2 regions of the Hoeflea phototrophica DFL-43 genome follow, and region 2 is predicted to be linked to the other one. Evidence: predicted binding sites of a transcription regulator. Region 2 holds the regulator's gene; the other holds the start of a gene.
What was found. The regulator HrcA, encoded in region 2, represses chaperone genes, less so after heat shock. The targets are predictions, from matches to a motif close to GTTAGCACTCNCNNNNNGNGAGTGCTAAC.
Positions count from the first base shown of each region.

Region 1: the regulator HrcA is predicted to act here: its motif matches at 3,616-3,644, upstream of groES (co-chaperone GroES).

Region 1 covers NZ_CM002917.1:1,118,309-1,125,844, forward strand. Annotated here, with positions in the region: gene HPDFL43_RS05270 (DUF427 domain-containing protein) at 1-460, opposite strand, end outside; gene HPDFL43_RS05275 (hypothetical protein) at 669-1,115, opposite strand; gene groL (chaperonin GroEL) at 1,533-3,179, opposite strand; gene groES (co-chaperone GroES) at 3,253-3,549, opposite strand; gene HPDFL43_RS05290 (TIGR01459 family HAD-type hydrolase) at 3,798-4,646, shown strand; gene HPDFL43_RS05295 (bifunctional riboflavin kinase/FAD synthetase) at 4,669-5,658, shown strand; gene HPDFL43_RS05300 (SDR family NAD(P)-dependent oxidoreductase) at 5,655-6,374, shown strand; gene HPDFL43_RS05305 (SDR family NAD(P)-dependent oxidoreductase) at 6,371-7,144, shown strand; gene ileS (isoleucine--tRNA ligase) at 7,399-7,536, shown strand, end outside.
Region 2 covers NZ_CM002917.1:358,906-366,441, forward strand. Annotated here, with positions in the region: gene HPDFL43_RS01710 (bifunctional diguanylate cyclase/phosphodiesterase) at 1-499, opposite strand, end outside; gene hemW (radical SAM family heme chaperone HemW) at 814-2,010, opposite strand; gene HPDFL43_RS01720 (non-canonical purine NTP pyrophosphatase) at 2,055-2,708, opposite strand; gene rph (ribonuclease PH) at 2,730-3,446, opposite strand; gene hrcA (heat-inducible transcriptional repressor HrcA) at 3,655-4,740, shown strand; gene grpE (nucleotide exchange factor GrpE) at 4,850-5,461, shown strand; gene HPDFL43_RS01740 (trimeric intracellular cation channel family protein) at 5,515-6,150, shown strand; gene HPDFL43_RS01745 (adenosine kinase) at 6,221-7,213, opposite strand; gene mutS (DNA mismatch repair protein MutS) at 7,317-7,536, opposite strand, start outside.

The sequences.
Region 1 (7,536 bases), 760 kb from region 2:
GTGCGCCCTTGATCGGGCCTTTGATGTTTGGCGTCACCCACCCACCGTAAAAGTTTCCCGGTTGGGGGATCACCCGGACACCATCCACGAGAATCTCGTCCATCGGCTCGGCGTAAAGGGCCAGATGGTCTCGCAGCTGGGCATATCGGGGGTCCGGCTCGCGATAGGTCCATGCCGCGCGCTCAGCCACATGGTCGCCGGCCACCAGATCAAAATAATTGGCCTGCCCCTTCCATTCGCACCTCGTTTGCCGTCCGTGCGACGGGCGCAACGCGTCTTTGGCAAACGCATCGATGGGCAGATAGAACGTTGGAGGATGATAGGTCTCCAGAATGCGGAAACCAATCTCCGACTGGACGATCAATTCACCTCCGAAACGCACCAGCACAGAGCAGTTGAACGGCTCGATCGCCGGCGGTCTGGGGTAATCCTCAACGTTCTCAGGTTCTGCCACATACATTCACCATCTCCTGTACCCAATAAGATGGGGCGAATCTCAAGAAAGCAAGGAAGGGCAAACCCAAACCAATTGACGCGAGGATCCGGACGGGATCTTCTCACCCGACTATGGAACTGGCTTGATCAGAAAATCCGAAACGATGCGCGAGCGCTTTGTCCGGTGGCAGGACTCTGCCGCACGCCTTGATCTGCGGGACAGCTTGCAAGGGTTACTGGTTGAAAACACCTATGGTCTGTTCGACCTTGAAACTGGCGAACACGAAAACACCCTCAATCGTACCGCCGCCCATGTCCGAAAAATCCGACGATTCCCCAATGCACATCACGGGAACATGGCTCTTGTCATCCATGACAATGGTGGTCGAGAAACAAAAGGACGAAGAGACCATGGCAGCCTTTTCGAACAGTTCAAGCACGTGTTGGCGATGTTCGGGATCGTAACACTGTACCAGATTGAGAAGCCCGATATTGGAATTTCCGTTTAGCTCGTGATGTTGCTGTGCGGTTGGACCCAGCCGGAACACGCCGGTTGAGAGGTCGGCTGTCCACCTTTCGAAACGGCAAAAACGCGAGATAAGGTCATAGTCGGGCGCAGCAAAATTCTGCGACTGCGCAGCAAAATCGAATGTATTGTTTGATTTTGTGATCTTGAACAAGACCGGCTCCGGGCATCTGGTAGCTGAATTTACTTCATTTATCCTGCAATTCCCAAAACGAATCATTCGCTATCAGGGTGAGCCTGATTGAACTCTGCTGCGCACCCGCGCGGCTCGCGGGAAGCACAAAGACATTATTCAAGCTCCAAAAAACGCGACAAACAGGCAGCCCGGTTCGTGTAACCCGGCACTCCAAATGAATCAATCGCATCCTTTATCTTCGGTTAAAGTTTAAAATACTGTTAAATTGGGAAGGAAATCTATTGCCAGATTTAGCACCTTGCGAAAGTAAACGAAAAAAGGGTGGTCCGAAGACCACCCCAATCGTGAACCCCTTCTACTGCGCCGCGCAAAATGATCGCGAAGTGCGTGTGAGGAGCAAGGCTTGCAGGCTGCAAGCAAGAGGCGTGAAGCCTCTTACATCATGCCGCCCATGCCGCCCATTCCGCCCATGTCAGGCATGCCGCCGCCAGCTGCACCTTCCTTCTTAGGAAGTTCAGCAATCATGGCTTCGGTGGTGATCAGCAGGCCAGCAACCGAAGCTGCGTCCTGGAGTGCGGTGCGCACGACCTTGACGGGATCAACGATGCCCATGGTGATCATGTCGCCATACTCACCGGTCTGGGCATTGTAGCCGAAGGTGTCGCTCTTCTGGTCGAGGATCTTGCCCACGACGATCGAAGCTTCATCACCAGCGTTTTCTGCGATCTGGCGGCAAGGTGCCTGCAGAGCGCGGCGAACAATGTTGATGCCGGCTTCCTGGTCGGCATTGGCGCCCTTGACCTTGATCGCACCCGAAGCGCGCAGAAGCGCGGTTCCGCCACCAGGCACGATGCCTTCCTGAACAGCAGCGCGGGTCGCGTTGAGCGCGTCGTCGACGCGGTCCTTGCGCTCCTTGACTTCCACTTCCGTGGAGCCGCCAACGCGGATAACGGCAACACCGCCGGCCAGCTTGGCCAGACGTTCCTGCAGCTTTTCACGGTCGTAGTCGGAAGAAGTTTCCTCGATCTGGGCCTTGATCTGAGCGATCCGGCCTTCGATTTCCTTCTTCTTGCCAGCGCCATCAACAATGGTGGTGTTTTCCTTGGTGATCGAGACCTTCTTGGCGCGGCCAAGCATTTCCAGGGTCACGTTTTCGAGCTTGATGCCGATGTCCTCGGAAATCACCTGGCCGCCGGTCAGGATCGCGATGTCTTCGAGCATTGCCTTGCGGCGGTCGCCGAAGCCAGGTGCCTTGACGGCTGCGATCTTGAGGCCGCCGCGCAGCTTGTTGACCACGAGGGTCGCAAGCGCTTCGCCTTCAACGTCTTCCGAGATGATCAGAAGCGGCTTGGAAGTCTGAACAACCGACTCGAGCACCGGCAGCATTGCCTGAAGGTTCGAGAGCTTCTTTTCGTGAAGCAGGATGTAGGCATCTTCCAGTTCGGCAACCATCTTGTCGGGATTGGTGACGAAGTATGGCGACAGGTAGCCGCGGTCGAACTGCATGCCTTCGACGACTTCCAGTTCGCTTTCAGCGGTCTTGGCTTCCTCGACGGTGATCACGCCTTCATTGCCAACGCGCTGCATGGCTTCGGCAATGTCCTTGCCGATCTGTGTTTCGCCATTGGCAGAGATCGTGCCGACCTGCTCGACTTCAGCGGAGGTCTTGATCTTCTTGGCCTTCTTGAGAAGGTCAGCGATGACTTCGGTCACGGCCAGATCGACGCCGCGCTTCAGGTCCATTGGGTTCATGCCGGCAGCAACAGCCTTGGCGCCTTCGCGAACGATCGCCTGGGCTAGAACGGTTGCAGAGGTGGTGCCGTCACCGGCGATGTCGTTGGTCTTCGACGCAACTTCACGCACCATCTGTGCGCCCATGTTTTCGAACTTGTCTTCCAGTTCGATTTCCTTGGCAACGGTCACGCCGTCCTTGGTGATGCGCGGAGCGCCAAAGGACTTGTCGATGATGACGTTGCGGCCTTTCGGGCCGAGCGTTACCTTCACCGCATCGGCGAGGATGTCGACGCCGCGCAGCATTTTCTCGCGAGCGGTACGACCGAATTTAACTTCTTTAGCAGCCATTTCACTTAACTCCCGGGCCTTGGCCCATCGTGTTGAGGCATTAATTTGATTTCGAATTCAAGGGGTTTTCGGATTAACCGAGGACACCCATGATGTCGCTTTCCTTCATGATCAGAAGGTCTTCGCCATCAAGCTTGACTTCGGTGCCGGACCATTTGCCGAACAGCACGCGGTCGCCAGCCTTGACGTCCAGGGCGACGAGCTTGCCGGCATCGTCACGGACGCCCGTGCCAACAGCAATGACTTCGCCTTCCTGCGGCTTTTCCTTGGCGGTATCCGGAATGATGATCCCGCCTTTGGTTTTCTCTTCGGACTCGACACGACGGACGACAACGCGGTCGTGGAGCGGACGGAACTTGGTTTTTGCCATTGTCTATATTCCTCGATCGAATGACATTAGCGGCTGAGGGCCCTGAATTGAGCCTCATGAAGATGCGTTAGCACTCACTCCTCGCGAGTGCTAACGGGGCGGAGATAAGGATGCGTTCTGGAAGTGTCAAGGGATTGGCCAGCGATTCGATGTCCGGTTTTTTGCGCTCAAGACGCAAAATGCGATCCGGCTCTTGTATTCGGGCACAAGCTGCGCGACATCCTTTCTCGCAAAAGGAACTGTCACATATGCCACGCAAGATCACCGACCTGGATCAGCTGACCGAGCATGCCGACGTGCTGCTGTGCGACGTATGGGGCGTCATACACAACGGCGTCAACCCCTTTCCGCTGTCGGTTGAGGCGCTCAAAGCGGCGCGTGCACGCGGCCAGGCAGTCATTCTGATTACCAATTCGCCCAGGCCGGCCCAGGGCGTAATCCGGCAATTCGAGACCATCGGTGTCGATCCCGAGTGCTGGGACGACATTGTCACCTCGGGTGATGTGACGCGCCAGCTGGTCTCTGAAGGACCGAAACAGATTTATTTTCTCGGGCCCGAGCGCGATATGGCGCTGGTCGAAGGGCTCGACGTCGAGCTGGTAGATCCCGGCGCCGCCAAGGCCGTTCTGTGCACCGGCCTGTTTGATGACGAGACCGAGCAGGCGGAGAACTACCGGAGCTTGCTGCAGGGATTCAAGGCGCGCGATCTGCCGTTCATTTGTGCCAATCCGGACCGGGTGGTCGAGCGCGGCGACCGTTTGGTGCCATGCGCTGGTGCGATCGCGGATCTCTATGCGGAATTGGGGGGCGAAACCCGGATTGCAGGCAAGCCGCATGCGCCGATCTACCGTGAGGCAATGGCACGCGCCCAGGCGCTGCGCGCCGGCGTTGACAAGTCGAGAACCCTGGCGATCGGCGACGGTGCCTCCACAGACATTCGCGGCGCGCTCGACAATGGTTTTGAGGCGGTCTTCATTGCCCGCGGTATTCATGCCCGGCATTACATTTCCGGCCGTGCCACCGACGAGACCCGTTTGCAGGCGTTTCTGGATGCGGAGGGCCTGGCTCCCGCATTCTGGATGGAATGGCTTGCCTGAGCGGAGCATGATGGGGCGGAAAATGGCGCGGCGATTTCACGATGTCAGCGGTTTTGCAGGCGAACTCAAGCATGGCGTGGTTGCGATCGGCAATTTCGACGGAATGCATCGCGGTCACCAGGCCGTTCTGGCGCGTGCAACGGAGACAGCGGCAAGCCTGGGTGCGCCGGCATCCGTTCTCACCTTTGAGCCGCATCCACGCACGGTGTTCCGTCCCGATGAACCGGTGTTCCGGCTCACGCCTGCGCCGATGAAGGCAAGGATTCTGGGGCAACTGGGCTTTGATGCCGTGATCGAGCATCCTTTCAGCAAAGCGTTTTCCTCGCAAAGTGCTCAGGAATTTGTCACCAACATTCTGTGTGGTCACCTTGGAGTCCGCCATGTGGTGACAGGCTTCGATTTCCATTTCGGCAAGGGCCGGGAAGGCAATCCCGATTATCTGATGCAGGCTGGCGAGCAGCACGGTTTTGGAGTGACGCTGGTCGATGCCTTCAGCGACGAGAACGGTGATGTGGTCTCCTCCAGCAGGGTGCGTGAAGCTCTGGCTGCAGGCGATGTTGCGCTCGCCGCCGGCCTTTTAGGCTATCGCTATGCGGTGTCGGCTGAGATTCTTCACGGCAAGAAACTTGGCCGCACGCTTGGATATCCGACCGCCAATATGGCGCTGCCACCCGAGACCGCGCTAAGGCCGGGTATCTATGCTGTGCGTTTCCGGCGGGCCAATGGCGCGGTCTATGATGGCGTCGCAAGCTTCGGACGTCGTCCCACGGTTGATAAGGACGGCGCGGATTTGCTGCTTGAAACCTACCTGTTCGACTTTGCCGGCGATCTCTACGGCGAGACCTGCACGGTTTCGCTGGTGTCCTATCTTCGCGGCGAAGAGAAATTCGACGGCCTCGATCCATTGGTGGCGCAAATGAAAACCGATGAAGCCGAGGCGAGGGCGGTTTTGGAAACCATCGCACCGCTTTCGCCGCTTGATGCGGCGCTCAACTTCGAGACCGCAACATGATCGGCGGCAAGTCGCGGCGTATCCTGATCACCGGCGGTAATGCCGGGATCGGACTGGCGCTCGCCAAAAGATTTGCCGGACGGCATCAGTTGCTGCTTTCAGGACGCAAGCCGCACGAAGACGTGGCCGAACTGATCCCCGCAGGCAGCGCCTACATTGTCGCCGATCAGAGCCAGCCTGAAGCCTCTGCATCTGCGCTTGTCGAAGGCATTCGCGAACAGGGCTGGGACGGGCTCGACAATGCCGTGCTCAACGCCGGCATTGGCCTGGCGCCAAAGAGCGGCATCGACACCACCGAAGCGATCCGGCAGACGCTCGATGTCAATCTCGCCGCCGCCATCGCACAGGCCCGGGCGCTGTATCCGTTTCTGGAAAAGTCCAGAGGCACGCTCACGCTGGTGGGGTCGGTCGCACACAAGGGATCGGCCACAATTCCCGCCTATGCCGCCTCCAAGGCAGGGCTGCATGGCCTTGCCCGTGCACTCCGGTCCGAATGGGGCGGGCAGATTGCGGTGCAGATCATCCACCCTGGACCCACAAAGACCGACATGCACGACAAGGCCGGCTATGATCCGGGCCGGATGCGCGCCTTGTTTCTAAGTGTGGACGATGTCGCCAAGATGATGGCCTCTGCAATTGCGGGACGGCGTTCGCCGGTCACCACCTCCTGGGTGCGATTTCTCAATGGCGGTTCGTTTACGGGACGGGGCCTATGAGCATGTCTGGAAAGCGCGCGCTCGTCACCGGCGGCAGCGCCGGGCTTGGGGCTGCCTGTGTTCGCTGGTTGCAGGCCCATGATTTCCATGTGGTCTCGCTTGACCGCAACCCGCCAGCCTCAACCGGCAATGGTCAAATGAGCGATGCCGACGCTTCACAATACATACAGTGCGATCTGTCCGATCGCGCGCAACTTGACGCAGCGCTTGGCAACATCATGGCCGAAGGTCCGTTCGATCTGGTGGTTCTCAATGCTGGGATCAGCGCTACCGGCCGCTTCGAGGCGATCAGTCTCAATGCTCATCTTGATGTGTTGCGTGTCAACACCGAGGCCCCGATGATCACTGCCGCGCGGCTTCTGGAAGCCCAGGCACTGCGGCCGGGTGCGGCGATGGTCTTTGTGTCGTCGTTGTCGCATTTCACCGGGTATCCCGGAGCGGCCAGCTATGGTGCCTCCAAGGATGCTTTGGCGGTCTTTGCCAAGGGGATGCGCAAGGTTGCGAAAGCCCGTGGCGTCTCGATCACAGTCGCCTTCCCGGGTCCGTTGCGCACCGACCATGCCGAGCAACATGCGCCCAAGGGGGCAGACGCCAGCAAGCGCATGGATCCCGACAAGGCCGCTCAGGCGATTCTGACCGGCACGATCTCGGGGCGCAAAACCGTTATCCCGGGCCTGCCAAACCGTATCTTCGCCATTCTTGGCCGCATTGCGCCCAAGCCGGTGACCGCCTTGATGCGCCAGCTGATTTACAAACGGCTGGCGCCTTAGCCTATCGCGATCAAAGCGAGGCATCGAATGGGTGTGCAATGTTCTTTTCATGGACTGCAAAAACCAGTATGAACCCATCCATGACCACGGCCGTCCCGATCACAGGCTTTCAGCCGATACGAATTATGGTCCCGGTTTCCCGCTGAGCGAACGGCTCGCTGGAGACCGGGCATTTCGGCGTGACTGCGCGCCTCGCTTCAGACTTTCCCGACACATGTCCACCACGGGCCCACCGCCCACAAGATTGCGACACCATGACCGACACCACCGATACACTCGACTATTCCAAGACGCTCTACCTGCCTGAAACCGAATTCCCGATGCGCGGCGGCCTGCCCAAGAAGGAGCCCGAACTCGTGGCCCGCTGGCAGGAAATGCGGCTTTACGACAAG
Region 2 (7,536 bases):
GCACCTCACCCAGGAAGGGCTTGCCGGCTGCCAAACTTGCATAAGCCGGATGGCCGGCGCTGATCGACATCGGCGGCGGCATTGATCCGTCCGGCTTGCGGAATGTGGTTGCAAAACGGTCAAACCCGTCAGTCTGGCGATTGAACTTGAAAAGATTGGCCGCCCCTTGGTTGACCCTGGCAATCTCGTTGAGCAACACGCTATGCTCATCGCGAAATGAAAGAGCGGTCTCCGCGTTGTCATATTTGAGGCGAACGGCGAGAGGTCTGCCTTCTTCATCCAGAACCGATTCAAACTCGCTCTTGAGATCGTGCGTAATAGTGGCGACTGCTGTGCGCGCTGCGCGGTCAATCCGAATGGCTGAGTTGGTCGCTGTCAACTCAGACACCTTGACGTAACCAAGTGTTGCAGTGATCAGGATAGACAGGGCAACAGCCACAACGAGGGTCGTTGTGACACGCCCCATCGCACTGCCGGGAAGCGGACCCATGCCTGACATTTATCGATCCTCCAAACACGCGGTTGAGGTGCTCAGGGTGGAGTGCAATTGCTTGCACAAATATGCTTCAATCCAGAGTAGTGTCTCGGCAAATTGTTAAGAAACTCTGGTACAGGCGACGGTGATTCCTATAGGTGCGACGCCGAGCCAGTCATTCCCGCTGAGCACGGAACCACCGAAAAATGCCTTGGGTTACTGCTTTGACGCAGTTGCCGGTACGAAACCGGTCCCTGCTTTCGCAGGAATTGCTGTGACCCGACAGGTGATCTGATCTCTTGCCGCCCGGCGTCACAGACAGCAGCATCCGACAACCTTCAGGTCGCCAGATCGGCCACCACGGCGTCAAGCACCAGCATGCCTTGCGGCGTGCAGCGGATCCGGTCCTTGCCCATCGTTTCGATCATGCCGTGATCGATCAGAAACTCGACCCGCTCGGCATCCAGCCGGTGGCCGGACAGGGCTTGCCAGCGGCCGAGATCGACCCCTTCGCGCAGTCGCAATCCCATCAGCAACAATTCGTCGGCCTGCTCACTGGTGCCCAACACTTCGCTTTCGCTCATGCCATGGCCACGGTCCGCGACGCTTGTTAGCCATGTCTCGGGCGTCCGTTCGGTCGCCGTGGCGATCTTGCCTGCCGAGGTGGTCAACCGCCCATGTGCGCCGGGCCCGATCCCGGCATAATCGCCATAGCGCCAATAGGTGAGATTGTGACGGCTCTCGGCGCCCGGGCGGGCGTGATTGGAGACTTCATAGGCGGGCAGCCCATGGGCTTCGCAGACGCTCTGGGTGAGCTCATAGAGTTCGGCCGAGAGATCACCATCGGGCACGATCAGTTTGCCCGCCTTGTGCAGGCCATAAAACGGCGTGCCTTCCTCGATCGTGAGCTGGTAGAGCGAGAGGTGGTCGGCGGCGAGCGAAATCGCTTCCTTAAGCTCGGCTTCCCAGGCGTGGGGCGTCTGGTCAGGCCGCGCATAGATCAGATCAAAGGACATCCTTGGAAAGATGTCCCGCGCCAGCCCGATGGCTCTCAGCGCCTCGGCCCGGTCATGCAGCCGGCCCAGCCGTTTGAGGTCCCTGTCATTGAGTGCCTGAACGCCCATCGACACCCGGTTGACGCCAGCGGCGCGGTAGCCGCGGAAGCGGCCCGCTTCAACGCTTGATGGATTGGCCTCCAGTGTGATCTCGATGCCTTCGGGGACAACCCAAGTTTCGTGCACCGCGTCAAGGATGGCGGCAACGGTTTCCGGGTGCATCAGCGATGGCGTGCCGCCACCGAAGAAGATGCTGGTGACCACTTGCGGACCTGACAGCTTCCGCATCGCAGCGATCTCGGCGCGAAACGCATCGATATAGGCCTGCTGGTCGATGCCCTCATGGCGCACATGGCTGTTGAAATCGCAATAGGGGCATTTGGCGGCACAGAATGGCCAATGCAGATAGACCGCGAAACCGGGCTTGCCGGTGTCTGGCGCCAGCCCGTCCTTGAACGCATTGCTGCGGGCCTTCGCCATCGCGGCCAGGGGATCCGGAGCTTCGGCCTGATCGACGAGGCCGCTCACGTGACGGGGACGCCCAGGCGTTGCTCGGCAAACAGCTTGAAGGCACGTGCCCGGTGCGACGTTGCCGTCGCCTGGCCGGGTTTCCAGCCGTGCTTTTCCTCCGCCGTCATCTCGCCGAATGTGCGGGTGTGCCCGTCCGGCCGGAACACCGGATCATAGCCGAACCCGGAAGTCCCGCGCGGCGGCCAGACCATCACGCCATCGGCTTCGCCGCGATAGAAACTGACGTCACCATCCGGTGTCGCCAGGCACAACATGCTCACAAACCGTCCGGTGCGTTTCGCCTCGGTGAGCGCACCGCGGGCCTGGAGCGCATCCTCGACCTTCTGCATGGCAACAGCGAAATCGCGGCTGCCATCGGGCAGGGTCGCCCAGTCCGCGGTGTAGACACCCGGCGCGCCGTCAAGCGCGTCGACAATCAGGCCGGAGTCATCCGACAGCGCGATCTTGCCCGACGCGGTGGCGGCTGCCAGCGCCTTGGTCGCGGCATTGGCTTCAAACGTGTCGCCGGTTTCCTCAGGCTCAGGAAGATTGAGCTCCGCCGCCGATGTGACGGCAACACCGAGCGGGCCGAACAGATCGCGGATTTCTGCAATCTTGCCTGCATTGTGGCTTGCGACCAGAATTTCCGTGAGCGGTGCGTGTGCCATCAGATCAGTGTTTCCCTTGCCTCAGGCTACTGCGCTTTTTTGCAGCGCCACCAGGTCGTTGATCGCGGCCTTGGCCAGCCCCATCAGTTGCCCGAGTTGTTCTTCGGTGAAGGGTTCGCCCTCGGCGGTGCCCTGAATTTCGACGATACCGCCGGTACCGGTCATGACGAAATTGGCATCGGTTTCAGCAGAGGAATCTTCGAGATAGTCGAGATCCGTCACCGCCTGGCCGGCGAAAATACCGCAGGAAACGGCTGCCACATGATCCTTGAGCACCCGCTCGACCTTGACCATCGAACGCTCTTCCATCCATTTCAGACAATCATGCAGCGCGATCCAGGCACCGGTGATGGCTGCGGTCCGTGTGCCGCCATCGGCCTGGATGACATCGCAATCCACCGTGATCTGGCGCTCGCCAAGTGCCGGCAGATCGACAACCGCACGCAGCGAGCGGCCGATCAGACGCTGAATCTCAAGCGTGCGCCCGCCCTGCTTTCCGGACGTTGCCTCGCGGCGCATGCGGTCGCCAGTCGAACGCGGCAGCATGCCGTATTCAGCTGTCACCCAGCCCTTGCCACCATTGCGCAGCCACGGTGGAACGCGTTCCTCAAGACTTGCGGTGCACAGCACGTGGGTATCGCCGAACTTGACCAGGCAGGAGCCCTCGGCGTGTTTGGACACGCCGCGCTCGAAGCTGACCGCCCGCATCTGATCTGTCTTCCGGCCCGATGGACGCATACTGTGTCTCCTAAATTCAATTGAGCCGCCTTCTATCGGCAGGGCAGCCAATATGCAAAGCAAAACCGTCTGTTTTCACCGCAGGCCGCTTGCGGCGCCGGGAAGCCCGGATGCTCCTGAACTGGTCGTACCCCTTTCTTGTCGTGCGGCAAATCCCTATATTCGCGTTGAACAGGGTCAGGCATCAGCGCGGGCCCGAGGATACAATATGAGCATGGACAGGACAGCACTGCCGGCCGAACTTGCCGGCGAGCTTGACGACCGCTCGCGGGAGATCTTCCGCGCACTGGTGGAAAGCTACATGGAGTCGGGTGATCCATTGGGATCTCGCAGCCTGTCGCGCATGCTGCCAATGTCTCTGTCGCCCGCGTCGATCCGCAACGTGATGAGCGATCTGGAAGATCTGGGGCTGATCTATGCGCCGCATGTGAGCGCCGGCCGTCTGCCCACCCAGAAAGGCCTGCGCTTCTTTGTCGACGCCTTCATGCAGGTTGGCGACCTGCAGCCAGAAATGCGCGAAAGCATTGAGCGTCAAGTGCGCCCCAACGATCAGAACAGCCCGGTTGAAACATTGCTCACCGAAGCAAGCCAGATGCTCTCGGGCATGACCCGCGGCGCCGGGCTGGTGATTGCCTCCAAGCAGGATTCCACCATCCGTCACATCGAGTTCATCAGGCTCGATCAGTCACGGGCGCTGGTGGTTCTGGTGGGCGGCAATGATCAGGTGGAAAACCGCATCATGGAACTGCCCGATGGCGTGACCGCCGGACAGCTGGTCGAAGCGGCGAATTTTTTAAACGCACATCTGGCTGGCCGGACACTCTCTGAGGTCCGGGCCGAGCTGCAGCGGATCACCGACGAGGTGCGCAATGAACTTGATGCGCTCTCGCGTGATCTGGTCGAACGCGGGCTGGCGGCCTGGGCCGGAAGCCAGGGTGGCTCCGGCGCGGCGCGGCTGATCGTGCGCGGACGCGCCAATCTGCTCGAAGGTGTGAGCGAGGGCGAAGAACTTGACCGGCTGCGCATGCTCTTTGATGAACTCGAACGCAATGAAAACCTTACCGAACTGATGACGGCGGCCGAGGAAGGCTCGGGTGTGCGGATCTTCATAGGCTCGGAGAACAAGCTGTTTTCGCTTTCAGGCTCGTCGGTCATCGTTGCCCCCTGGCGCGACAGCGAGGAACGGGTTGTCGGAGCTGTCGGCATCATTGGTCCGACCCGGCTTAATTATGCGCGGATCGTGCCAATGGTGGATTACACCGCGCAGCTCGTTTCCAGACTGGTGCGCAAATAGGCTCTCAAGCCTGCCTGTTTGGCTCTCGGGCCTTGATTTTTGGTCCCTGAACCTCGATATGCGGGTCAACCCCATCGACATTGTATTCAACAGACAGGACATCCACACCATGAGCGATGAAAGCCAAGGCCGCGAACACGACAAGCCAGAGGCCGACGCTTCCGTAGAGGCTGACAGTCCGCAGGAAATCGATCCGATTGCCGCGTTGACGGCCGAAATCGAGGAGCTCAAGGATCAGCGTCTGCGCATGGCAGCCGAGATGGAAAACCTGCGCCGCCGCACGGCCCGCGACGTCAAGGATGCAAAGAGCTATGCGATCTCGGGCTTTGCCCGCGACATGCTGCAGGTCTCCGACAATCTCGAGCGCGCGCTTGCGGCTGTTCCCGAGCAGGCTGATGATGCCACGGACAACGGCCTCAAGACTCTCATTGAGGGCGTCGAACTGACCGGCAAGGCTATGCTGTCGGCACTTGAACGCCATGGCGTGCGCAAGCTTGAGCCGAAGGGCCAGAAATTCGATCCGAATTTTCACCAGGCCATGTTCGAGGTGCCCAATACCGAGGTGCCCAACAACACCGTCATCGAGGTGGTTCAGCCCGGTTATGTGATTGCCGACCGGATGCTTCGTCCCGCAATGGTTGGTGTCGCCAAGGGTGGTCCAAAGGATGTTCCCGTCAGCGATGCTGCTCAAGCCTATCAGGACGACGGCAAGGACGACTGATCAATCCGGTTGCCGGATCACAGCGCCGCTTTCGGGGCGGGCGGAAGGTAGACATGACCCCGCTTGAAGGGCTCGATTATGCAGGCGTGGCGGTGTTTGCCGCCACTGGTGCGCTGTCCGCCTCGCGCAAACAGCTCGATCTGATCGGCTTCGGCTTTCTGGCCGCTGTCACCGGCATCGGCGGCGGAACGATCCGCGACCTGATCCTGGGTGATGTGCCGGTGTTCTGGGTCGAGAAACCGGCCTATCTTGTGGTTTGCGTGGCGGTTGCGGCCATCGTCTATTTCACCGTCCATCTTGTGGAATCACGCTACCGGCTGCTGATCTGGCTCGATGCGATCGGGCTTGCAGCCTTCGCGGTGATGGGCGCTGCAAAGGGGCTCGCCCTCACTGGTTCTCCCATTGTCGCGGTCGTCACGGGAATGATGACGGCGACCTTTGGCGGCATCCTGCGCGATCTTCTCTCTGGCGAGCCTTCGGTGCTGATGCGCCCGGAAATCTACGTTTCCGCTGCTCTTCTGGGCTCGGCCTTCTTTATTGCCGCAAGCCTGCTGGGCGCGCCGCTCATTGTCGGGTCCGGGTTGGGCGTGATTGCCGCTTTCGCCTTGCGTGGCGGCGCGATTCGCTACGGCTGGGCCTTCTCGCCCTACCGCTCACGTGCCGGCCGTCCGCCCGAAGACGTTCTGTAAACGTGTGACGCGAGCAAGGGTTGCCTGTGTCCAGGTCATCCTGACCGGGACCTTGCCGCCACGGTCCGGGTCAGCCGAGTTTCGACTTTTCCGCTGCATCCTTGAGCGACAGAAGCGGCCGCGGGCCGATCTGCTGGATCACCAGACCTGCAGCGAGGCTGCCGAGCTTGCCGCAGACGTCAAGCGGCTTGCCGTTGGCGTAGCCATGCAGGAAGCCCGCCGCGTACAGATCGCCGGCGCCGGTGGTGTCGACCACCTCGTCGATGTCGATGGCGTCAATGTCGACCCGCTCGTCGCCGCGAATGATGACCGATCCGTGTTCGGATCGGGTAATGGCGGCGATCTTGCAATCCTTGCGGAGCTGGGCGATGGCATGCTCGAAATTGTCGGTCTCATAGAGCGACTTTGCTTCGTCGGCATTGGCGAACACAATATCGATTGTGCCCGAGCGCATCAGATCGAGAAATTCGTCTCGGTAGCGCCCGACGCAGAACGGGTCGGACAGCGTCATAGCCATTTCCCTGCCGTTCTTGTGGGCAATCTCTGCGCATTGGCGGATCGCATCCTTGGCCCGTGGCGGATCCCACAGATATCCCTCGAAATAGGTGATCTTGGCGTCTGCCACGACGTCAGCTTCGATGTCCTCTGGTCCCAGTTCCACACAGGCGCCTAGATAGGTGTTCATCGAACGCTCGCCATCGGGTGTAACGAAGATCATCGAGCGCGCGGTCGGCGGCGTGCCCTCGAGCGGCTTGGTGTCGAAATGCACGCCCAGGGCGCGGATATCGTGGCTGAAGATCTTGCCGAGCTGGTCTGCGGAGACCTTGCCGAAATAGGCCGAGCGGCTGCCGAAACTGGCAACCCCGGCTGCCGTGTTGCCGGCGCTGCCGCCCGAGGCTTCGATTGCCGGTCCCATGCGCGAATACAGCAATTCGGCGCGGTCTGCATCGATCAGGTTCATCGCACCCTTGATGATGCTGTTGTCAACGAGGAAGGCCTCGTCGCAGCGGGCGATGATATCGACAATCGCATTGCCGATGCACAGGACATCAAAACGGCTCATGGGGATCCCTTCAAACAGACTGCGATCCGGTGCGCAGCCTGGCCTTCTTGGCAGATTTTAGGAGTTTGTAAAACCCCGACAAGAAGCGGCCGAAAAACCATCATCATGTTTTTCCCGATGGCTCGAGTCGCCGCTTGAGTTCGTAAAGCGCATCGAGCGCTTCACGTGGCGTCATGTCGTCAGGGTTCAGTTCGCCCAGATAGGCATCCGATTCTGACGGCCCCTTGGCCGGTTTGGCCGGCTCCCTGACGGCTGGCATGGCAAACAGTGGCAGGTCATCGACCAGCCGAGCTGCCGGGTTTTCCCGCTCGCTGCTCTCAAGC